One region of the Paracoccus versutus genome, then DNA from elsewhere that is predicted to be linked to it. Evidence: riboswitches for the same ligand, from Rfam matches in the RefSeq annotation. Region 1 holds a riboswitch; each other region holds the start of a gene.
The links. Region 1 has a riboswitch for cobalamin ahead of nrdH (glutaredoxin-like protein NrdH). Riboswitches for the same ligand answer to the same signal wherever they lie in the genome.

Region 1 (3,265 bases):
GGCAGATCTTCCTGAAATCCGACGTGGCGCAAAGGATCGAGGCCGATCTGGCCCATTTCATCGACGACCTGGCCGAAAAGGGGCTGGCGCCCCAGGCCGCGCCGCAAAGCGTCGCCCGCGCCGTCTCGGACTATGCCGAGACCCGCAATGCGGTCTCCGAGATCACCACCTCGGTCCTGGTGCTGGGCTCGGGGCTCTTGCTGTTCCACCGCGCCACGCCGGGGGTGATCTCGCTGGCCGGGCCGGTCGCGCATCTGCGGGCGCAGGCACAGGCGGTCGAGGATTTCGCGCTGGGAAGCTGGGCCGGCCGCATGTGGTATGGCGCCTTCCCGCGAGAGCTTTCCAGCGTGGATCTGCTGCTGACCGGGGTGGTGCTGGCCATGCTCGCCTCGGTCCTGACGACCTTTGCCGGGCTGGTCGCCGATCCGGTCCAGCTTTGGACCGGCATCCACAAGCGCCGGGTGCTGCGGCTGCTGCGCCGGCTCGACCGGGCCGAGGACGGGCCGGGGCTGGGGCGCGAACATGTGCTGGCCCGACTGGGCGACCTGTCGGATGCGGCGCTGAGCCTGTGGCGCAGCTTCAAGGGCTAGGCCAAAGCACGGTTTCGTCGATCCCGGCCAGGTCGCAGCGTCCGGTCAGGGCCATGGCGACCTCCAGCTCGGCGCGCAGGATGGTCAGCATATGCGCGACTCCCGCCGCGCCGCCCACGGCCAGGGCGTGGATCTGCGGCCGCCCGACCAGCACCGCCGATGCCCCCAGCGCCAGGGCCTTCAGCGCATCGGTGCCGCGACGGATGCCGCCGTCGCACAGCACCGGAATGCGCCCGGCGACCTGGCGGGCGACGACCGCCAGAGCCTCGGCCGTCGCCGGCAGCGTGTCCAGCGCCCGCCCGCCGTGGTTCGAGACGATCACCCCGTCCACCCCAGCCGCGACCGCACGCTCGGCATCATGCGCCGACATGATGCCCTTGAGCAGCAGCGGCAACCGGGTCTGCGACTTCCGCCGCGCTCTTTGATCTGGCGCGCGGTCACGACGGTGACGGTCCGTGGCGTGTCGAGCAGCGGCGCGGTGATCTTGTCCGAGGCGCTTTCGGTGGTCTTGTAGCGGGTCTCGGCCTCGCTGCCCTGCTGGCGGCGGATGACCGCCGTGTCCAGCGTCACGGTGTCCTGCGCCTGGGCGGGGCCGCCGACCCCCGCGGAAATGGCAAGGACCGGAAGCAGGCCCAGGGTCGGCAGCAATTGCGCGGCAGACCCCGAGGCTGGCGGTTTGGGATGGGTTTTGTTCATGGGTTATCCCGGCACAAAGATGCATCCCCTTCCACCGGCAGGCAGAGACGACATGAAGTGTTGACTTATCAATGGCTTGCGCTCTGGCGCGCCGGAACGGGAACGGGAACGGGAACGGGAACGGGAACGGGAACGGGAACGGGAACGGAGCCCCGGTTCACGCGCGCGCGATCCACGCAAGAGGGCGAATTGTCGCGCTTTGTCAAACGACGCGACGTCATTCCATGCCATGTCCCCGCGCCTGTTGCCATAATCCAACAGCCGCGCAGGTGCGGCGGCCCGTGGCCGCAGCCTGCCCACCACCATGGCCCGGCGGCAAATCGAGCCCTTGGCGCGATCCGGGAACCCACCAGATATTCCGGGCACAGCCCGGCCATCCACTAAATATGGATTGACCCGGCCCGTGACCCGTGGCTAACTGCCGGGGTCATGGTTGCCCTGGGGCCGACTCGGGGATGAAAAGGGAAGCCGGTGAAAAGCCGGCACTGCCCCCGCAGCTGTAAGCGGCGAGCGACGCTGGAATGCCACTGGGGCCAAGGCTCCGGGAAGGCCGGCTAAGCCGAGACCCGCAAGTCAGAAGACCTGCCATGGCGCGAAAGGACGAAACCGTGCGGCGGGCGCGGGGCTGGAACAGGGTCCGGTGGCACGCCCATCGGCCCGGCCCCCTCTTGCCGACAGAACAGAAGGAGCCGAGCCATGTCCATCACCGTTTACTCCAAGCCCGCCTGCGTGCAATGCACCGCCACCACGCGGGCGCTCGACGCGCGCGGCCTGGCCTATCAGCTGATCGACCTGACCGAGGACGACGCGGCGATGGAACTGGTCGTCTCGCTGGGCTATCGCCAGGCCCCGGTGGTCGTCGCCGGCGATGCGCATTGGGCGGGCTTCCGGCCCGACATGATCGGCCGGCTGTCCTGACCGGCGCCATGGGCGGGCTGGTCTATTATTCCTCGGCCTCGGGGAACACCGCGCGCTTCGTGGCGCGGCTGGGGCTGGCGGCCGGGCGCATCCCGGTCTCGCCGTGCGATCCGCTGCCCGAGGCGGCAACGCCCTATGTGCTGATCTGCCCGACCTATGCCGACGGGACCGGCCGGGGCGCGGTGCCCAAGCAGGTGATCCGCTTCCTGAACGATCCCGCCCGCCGCGCCGGCCTGCGCGGCGTCATCGCCGCCGGCAACCGCAATTTCGGGGCGACCTATGCCTTGGCCGGCCGGGTGATTTCTGACAAGTGCAACGTCCCCGTGCTGTATCGATTCGAGCTGGCGGGGACTGATCTGGATATTTCCCGCGTCCGTGCGGGGCTTGAGAAATTCTGGGGGACGGAATGCTTGACGATGGCGTAAAGGCCGAGCTGGACTATCACGCGCTGAACGCGATGCTGAACCTTTACGACGGCGAGGGCCGCATCCGCTTCGACGCGGATCGCAAGGCCGCGCGGCAGTATTTCCTGCAGCATGTCAACCAGAACACCGTCTTCTTCCACTCGCTGGACGAGAAGCTGGGCTACCTGGTGGACGAAGGCTATTACGAGGCCGAAGTCCTGGACCAGTATCCGCGCGCCTTCCTGCACCGGATCTGGGACGCGGCCTATGCGCGCAAGTTCCGCTTTCCGACCTTCCTGGGCGCCTTCAAGTATTATACCAGCTACACGCTGAAGACCCGCGACGGGCGGCGCTATCTGGAACGCTACGAGGACCGGGTGGTCATGGTCGCGCTGGCCTTGGCGCGCGGCGACGAGGATCTCGCCATGCGCTTCATGGAGGAAATCCTGTCGGGCCGGTTCCAGCCCGCGACGCCGACCTTCCTGAACGCCGGCAAGAAATCGCGCGGCGAACTGATCTCGTGCTTCCTGCTGCGGCTGGAGGACAACATGGAAAGCATCGGCCGCGGCATCAATTCGGCGCTGCAGCTTTCCAAGCGCGGCGGCGGCGTCGCCCTGATGCTGACCAACCTGCGCGAGGCCGGGGCGCCGATCAAGG
Region 2 (3,265 bases), on a different replicon from region 1:
GGGTGTAAGCTCACTGGCCGGGGCGGCCCTGCTGGCCGCCCTTGGCCTGGCCGCCCAGGCCGATCCGCTGCGGATCGCGACCTTCAGCCCCGACCTGTCGCGCGACGGGCCGGGGCTTTTGTTGCGCGACCTCGGCCGCAAGGATGCGCAGATCGACGCCGTGGTGCAGGTGTTGGCGGAAACCCGGCCCGACATCCTGCTGCTGACGCATTTCGACTGGGATTACGAGAACAGCGCGCTGGACGCCTTTGCCGCCAGGCTGGCGCAGGCCGGGCTGGACTATCCGCACCGCTTCGCCGCCCGGCCGAATTCCGGCATGGCGACCGGGCTCGACCTGAACGCCGACGGGCGGCTGGGCACGGCCGACGATGCGCAGGGCTTCGGCACCTTCTCGGGACAGGGGGGCATGGCGATCCTGTCGCGCCATCCCATCGGTCCGGTCAAGGATTACGCGGATTTCCTGTGGCGCGACCTGCCCGACAACCTGATGCCGCCGCTGCCCGAGGAGGTGGCGGCCATCCGCCGCCTGTCCTCGACCGCGCATTGGGATGCGGTGGTCACGGTCGCGGGCCGGCCGCTGCACCTCTTGGCCATGTCCGCGACGCCGCCGGTCTTCGACGGGCCCGAGGATCTGAACGGGCGACGCAACCATGACGAGCTGGCGTTCTGGCTGCATCACCTGCCCGACGGCCCCTTCGTTCTGGCCGGGAACCTGAACCTCGACCCCCTGGACAGCGAAGGCCGGCCCGAGGCGCTGGCCCGGATCATGGCCCATGTCACCGACCCCCTGCCCCGCAGCGCGGGCGGCGCGGCGGCCAAGGGCGGGGTGAACGACGGCCACCGGGGCGATCCGGCGCTGGATACCGGCGACTGGCCGGACGACAAGCCGCCGGGCAACCTGCGCGTCGATTACGTCCTGCCGGCAAGGCCGCTCAAGGTGCTGGACTCGGGCGTGTTCTGGCCGGCCGAGGGACCGCTGGCCAAGGCCGCGCTGGCCGCTTCCGCGCACCGGCTGGTCTGGGTCGACCTGGACTGGCCGCCGGCACCCTGATTCGGACAAGCCCCTTCCGCCCGCCCCCCGCGCGATTCCCCGGCATCTTCTCCGTTGTCCAAATACCCATGCGACGGCGCCGCCCGCCGGCCCGTCGCCCGGCCTTCGACCCCGCCCGCAGCGGCCGCCCGATTCCGCTTGCCGCCGCCGCGGCATCGCAGGTAACATGCGCGTGTATCGGTGCCCCTTTCCGGGGCCAAAAGGGAATGCGGTGCGGTCCTCGGCGTCTCGGGGGCCAAATCCGCAGCCGCCCCCGCGACTGTAGGCGGAGAGCGGACGTCCATCGCGCCACTGGCCATCCGGCCGGGAAGGCGGGCGTCTGCCGTGACCCGCAAGCCAGGAGACCTGCCGATGCATGGAACCGCAATGTCGTCGGGTTGGACGACCAAAGGAAAGGGTCGCAGATGACCGCAAAACCCATGACCGCCGCCGGCGCCAGCCGTGCCTCGGTCCTGTTTCCCGCCATCGCCGCCTTCGCGATCGGCTTCGGGCTGATCTTCATGTCCGGGCTGGTGCAGGCCGAGACCCTGCATGACGCCGCCCATGACGTGCGTCACGCGACCGGCTTCCCCTGCCACTGACATGTTCTCGCGCATTCTGACCAGCGGGTTGATCGCTGGCGCTGCAACGGGGCTGATTGCCGCCCTGTTGCAGCTTTGGTTCGTGCAGCCCGTGCTGCTGCATGCCGAACTGTATGAATCCGGCCAACTGGCCCATTTCGGTGCCGAGGCCGTCAGCGCACACCAGGACTTGGGGCCCTTCGAATGGACCCGCAACATGCTTTCGGTCCTGTTCACCATGATGGTCTATGCCGGCTACGGGCTGATGCTGGTGGCGCTGATGGCGCTGTCCGAGGCGCAGGGCAACGCGGTCACGGCGCGGCAGGGGCTGCTTTGGGGCCTGGCCGGCTACCTGACCATGCAGCTTGCCCCCGCCTTCGGCCTGGCGCCGGAAGTGCCGGGCGTCGCCGCCGCCGATGTGCAGCTGCGCGCGATCTGGTGGCTGGGCACCGCCGCCGCCACCGGGCTGGCGCTGTGGCTGGTCGCCTTTGGCAAGGGCTGGGCGGCCTGGGGCGTGGCCATCGTGCTGATCCTGGCGCCGCATGTGATCGGCGCGCCGCAGCCCGACAGCTATGCCGGCCCGGTCCCGCCCGAGCTTTCGGCGGAATTCGCCGGGCGCGCCCTGGGTGCCGGCGCCATGGCCTGGGCGCTGCTCGGCCTGCTGGCCGGCTGGTTCTGGCAGCGCGAAAGCCAGCGCGCGCCGGTGCCGCAAGCCGCCTGATCCGGGCCGCAACCGTTTCGGCCGGGCGTGCCTGTCGCGCCCGGCCCTTTCATGAAAGCGGGGAAAAGACATGGATCGTTCGATCCCGATGCTGCTGATCGGCCTGATCTTCGGCGGCGGCATGGGCTTCGTCATCGCCGCCGCCAACGGCATCACGCTGGACGGCCACGACCACGGCGCGCATGGCCACGGCACCCAGGCCGCGGCGCATGACCACGGCGCGCCCATCGACCTGCCCGCGGGCAGCGCCACCGCCTCGGCCCGGCTGGAGCCCGACAGCACCGCCGGCTGGAACCTGTTCGTCGAGGCCGAGGGCTTCTGCTTCGCCCCCGAACATGCCGGGCTGGCCGATCGCCGCGGCGAGGGCCATGCGCATCTTTACCTGAACGGCGCCAAGATCGCCCGGCTCTACGGCCCGGCCCATCACCTCGACATGCTCGCCGCCGGCGACCGGCTGCGGGTCGAGCTGAACTCGAACGACCACCGCCCGCTGACCGTGGCGGGCCGGCCGCTCGCCGTGGAACTGACCGTGCCCGACCGCCCGGTCGGCATCCGCGCCGGGGCCGAGGGCCTGCCCGACAGCGCCATTTGCGCCACGCCCTGATGATGCGGTTCGGCCCCGAGGACCAGGCCGCGCTGGACCGCATCCTGCGCTGGCGCCGCGACGTGCGGCATTTCCGCGACGACCCGATCCCCGAGCCGCTGCTGGAGGAATTGCGCGCGGCGATGGAACTGGCGCCCTCGGTCGGCAATGCCCGGCCCTGGCGGGTGATCCGGGTCGAAAGCCCCGATCTGCGCGCCGCGATCCGCGCCGATTTCCTGCGCTGCAATGCCCGGGCCGCCGCCCGCTACCAGGGCCGGCAGCGGCAGGAATACGATGCGCTGAAGCTCGCCGGGCTGGACCGCGCGCCGGTCTGGCTGGCCGTCTTTACC
Region 3 (3,265 bases), on a different replicon from region 1:
CTTGCCGGGCCCGCCGGTCAGCGACATCTCCATCCGCGCCGTGCGCTGGTGATCGCGCGAGATGATCTCGGGCTCGGCCGGGGGCTGTTCGGGCGCGGCTTCGGCGCCGGGCGGCGGCGGGGGCGCATATTGCACCGACTCGATGACGTAATCCGTCATCACCGCCGTCTGTTCGCGGAAACTCATCAGCCCCTCGTCCCAGATGCCGGTGGATTCGACCCTGGTCGTGCCCTTCTGCTCGAACAGGCGCGGCACCACCACCGACCAGCTCAGCACCTGGTCCTCGCTGACGCCCCAGCTGCCGTCGCCATTGTCGGTCAGCCGATAGGTCAGGGCCGAGACGCTGACCTGGGCCTGCTCGGCCGGAACCTGCGCCAGAAGCGGCGCCGGGTCGATCCGCAGCTCATAGCTTTCGCCCTGGGGGGTGACGGCGACCACGCCCTCGGCGCCGCCGAAATAGGTCTGGAAAACGCCGCGCAGCCGCGCGGCCCCCTCTTCGGTGGCAGGCACGGCCCAGGCCGCCGAGACGGGGCAGATCGCCAGCAGCGCCACAAGGCCTTGTCTCGCAAACATGTCCGAACATCCTTTCGAATTCACTGATCCTGCACAAGCGGCAGATGACAGGAAACAGGCTAGAACTCCACCCCCGGTTGCGCCTTGATGCCATCGCGGAAGGGATGCTTGACCTGCTCCATCTCGGACACAAGATCGGCAAGCTCGATCAGTTCCGGCTTGGCGTTGCGCCCGGTCAGGACCACATGCGTCATCGGCGGTTTTTCGCTGCGCAGGAAATCCAGCACCTCGTCCAGGTCCAGGTAGTCATAGCGCAGCGCGATGTTGATCTCGTCCAGCAGGACCATGCGGATCTGCGGATCGCGGATCAGTTCCTTGGCCTTTTCCCAGCCGGCGCGGGCGGCGGCGATGTCGCGCTCGCGGTCCTGGGTTTCCCAGGTGAAGCCCTCGCCCATGGCGTGGAACTGGCACAGGTCGCCGAAATGCGTGGTCAGCAACCGCCGCTCGCCGGTGTCCCAGGCGCCCTTGATGAACTGCACCACCGCGCAGGGCATGCCATGGGCGATGCAGCGCAGGATCATGCCGAAGCCCGAGGACGACTTGCCCTTGCCCTTGCCGGTATGGACGATGACCAGGCCCTTCTCGCCCTGCTTCTCGGCCATCATCCGGTCGCGGGCGGCCTTGATCCGGGCCATCTTCTCGGCGTGGCGGGTATTGTCGTCGGTCTGCATCGGGCACTCCTTCGCTTGACAAGTCGGGACCGGGCGCGCACAGACGAGAGGCGCTGGTTCCTGTCCTACGACAGGCGAAGAGGGAATGCGACAGGCAACCGCCTGGAAGCAGCCGCCCCCGCGACCGTGACCGGAAAGGTCGCCCCGAGGCCACTGGCGAGACGCCGGGAAGGCGGGGCGGCCGTGGGCCCAGGCCCGAATCCGCAAGCCGGGAGACCTGCCAGCGCGCGAAGGATTGACCGGCGGACGGGGTGTTCCCGCTGGGGCTTGGGCGCTGGTCCCCTGCCTCGTGCCGCCTTGAGGGATGAAGGGCGCATGACCGTCACGCTGCATGTCTGCATCACCTGCCGCGCCGGCCAGCCCGTCCCCGAGGGCGAGCCCGTGCCCGGCGCGCGGCTGCATGACGCGCTGGCGGCCGAAGGCGCCCCCGACGGCGTGCGCATCGTCCCCGTCGAATGCCTGTCCGCCTGCGCCAACGGCGCCGCCATCGCGCTGTCGGCGCCGGGCCGCTGGACCTATGTCTACGGCCGCATGTCGGCCGAGGACGCGACCGAGATCCTGCTGGGCGCCGCCGCCTATGCCCAGGCCCCCGACGGCATCGTGCCCTGGCGCGAGCGCGTCACGATTTTCCGCAAGCGCAGCCTCGCGCGCATTCCCCCGATTGGATAGAAGATGAGCGACCTGACCAAGACCCCCGTCACCGTCATCACCGGCTTTCTGGGCGCCGGCAAGACCACGCTGATCCGCCACCTGATGTCGCAGCCGCAGGGCAAGCGGCTGGCGGTGCTGGTCAACGAATTCGGCACCATGGGCGTCGACGGCGAGATCCTGAAGTCCTGCGCCGACGAGAATTGCCCGGCCGAGAACATCATGGAGCTGTCGAACGGCTGCATCTGCTGCACCGTCGCCGACGACTTCATTCCGACGCTGGAACGGCTGATGGCGATGCCGGTCAAGCCCGACCACATCCTGATCGAGACCTCGGGCCTAGCCCTGCCCAAGCCCTTGCTGAAAGCCTTCGACTGGCCGGCGATCCGCTCGCGCATCACCGTGGACGGGGTGATCGCGCTCGCCGATGCCGAGGCGGTGGCGGCCGGCCGCTTCGCCCCCGACGAGGCCGCGGTCGAGGCGCAGCGCGCCGCCGACGACAGCCTCGACCACGAGACGCCCCTCTCCGAGGTGTTCGAGGACCAGATCGCCTGCGCCGACATCGTGCTGCTGTCCAAGGCCGACCTGGCCGGCGAGCAGGGGCTGGCCGCCGCCCGCGCCGTGATCGAGGCCGAGGCGCCGCGCAAGCTGCCGATCCTGCCGCTGACCGACGGGGTGATCGACCCGCGCGTGATCCTGGGCCTGGGTGCCGCGGCCGAGGACGACCTCGCCGCCCGCCCCAGCCACCACGACGGCGCCGACGACCACGAACACGACGATTTCGACTCGGTGGTGATCGAGCTGGCCGAGATCGCCGACCCCGGCGAGCTTGCCGCCCGCATCGAGCGGCTGGCCCGCGAACAGAACATCCTGCGGGTCAAGGGCCATGTCGCCGTCGCCGGCAAGCCCATGCGCCTGCTGGTGCAGGCGGTGGGCGAGCGGGTGCGGCACCAATACGACCGGCCCTGGGGCGACGCCCCCCGCGCCTCGCGCCTGGTGGTGATCGCCGAGCATGACGACATCGACGAGGCCGCGATCCGGGCGGTCCTGGCTGCCTGACGATGCATGTCGTCTTCCGCGAAAGCCGTGGGCTGGAAGAGACCGAGGTTCCGACCGACCCCGGCCAAGGCCCCGCCGACCTGGTCGTGCTGTCCTATTCCGACAGCGACCTCGGCGCTTTCGCGGCGGGCTGGCATCGCGCTGCCGGGCGGCTGCCTTCGCTGCGGCTGTGCAACCTCTCGGCGCTGCGGCACCCGGTCTCGGTCGATCAGTATTGCGAGGCAACGCTTTCCGGCGCCCGCGCCGTGCTGGTCCGGCTGATCGGCGGCGAGCCCTATTGGCATTACGGCGTCGCCAGCCTTCAGGATCTGGCC

Region 2: it holds a riboswitch for cobalamin, as region 1 does, so the genes downstream of both, E3U25_RS21625 (CbtB domain-containing protein) here and nrdH (glutaredoxin-like protein NrdH) in region 1, are expected to answer to the same signal.
Region 3: it holds a riboswitch for cobalamin, as region 1 does, so the genes downstream of both, E3U25_RS21595 (DUF1636 family protein) here and nrdH (glutaredoxin-like protein NrdH) in region 1, are expected to answer to the same signal.

Annotation. Positions count from the first base shown of each region.
Region 1 covers NZ_CP038196.1:1,612,243-1,615,507, forward strand. The annotation lists gene E3U25_RS08045 (DUF6635 family protein) at 1-590, shown strand, start outside; partial or broken gene E3U25_RS25025 (alpha-hydroxy acid oxidase) at 580-1,029, opposite strand; cobalamin riboswitch at 1,700-1,890, shown strand; gene nrdH (glutaredoxin-like protein NrdH) at 1,983-2,204, shown strand; gene nrdI (class Ib ribonucleoside-diphosphate reductase assembly flavoprotein NrdI) at 2,213-2,629, shown strand; gene nrdE (class 1b ribonucleoside-diphosphate reductase subunit alpha) at 2,611-3,265, shown strand, end outside.
Region 2 covers NZ_CP038197.1:2,090,216-2,093,480, reverse strand. The annotation lists gene E3U25_RS21630 (endonuclease/exonuclease/phosphatase family protein) at 1-1,051, shown strand, start outside; gene leuD (3-isopropylmalate dehydratase small subunit) at 1-8, shown strand, start outside; cobalamin riboswitch at 1,213-1,418, shown strand; gene E3U25_RS21625 (CbtB domain-containing protein) at 1,456-1,632, shown strand; gene E3U25_RS21620 (CbtA family protein) at 1,634-2,332, shown strand; gene E3U25_RS21615 (hypothetical protein) at 2,403-2,936, shown strand; gene bluB (5,6-dimethylbenzimidazole synthase) at 2,939-3,265, shown strand, end outside.
Region 3 covers NZ_CP038197.1:2,085,691-2,088,955, reverse strand. The annotation lists gene E3U25_RS21605 (hypothetical protein) at 1-573, opposite strand, end outside; gene cobO (cob(I)yrinic acid a,c-diamide adenosyltransferase) at 633-1,244, opposite strand; cobalamin riboswitch at 1,282-1,483, shown strand; gene E3U25_RS21595 (DUF1636 family protein) at 1,560-1,913, shown strand; gene cobW (cobalamin biosynthesis protein CobW) at 1,917-2,951, shown strand; gene cobN (cobaltochelatase subunit CobN) at 2,954-3,265, shown strand, end outside.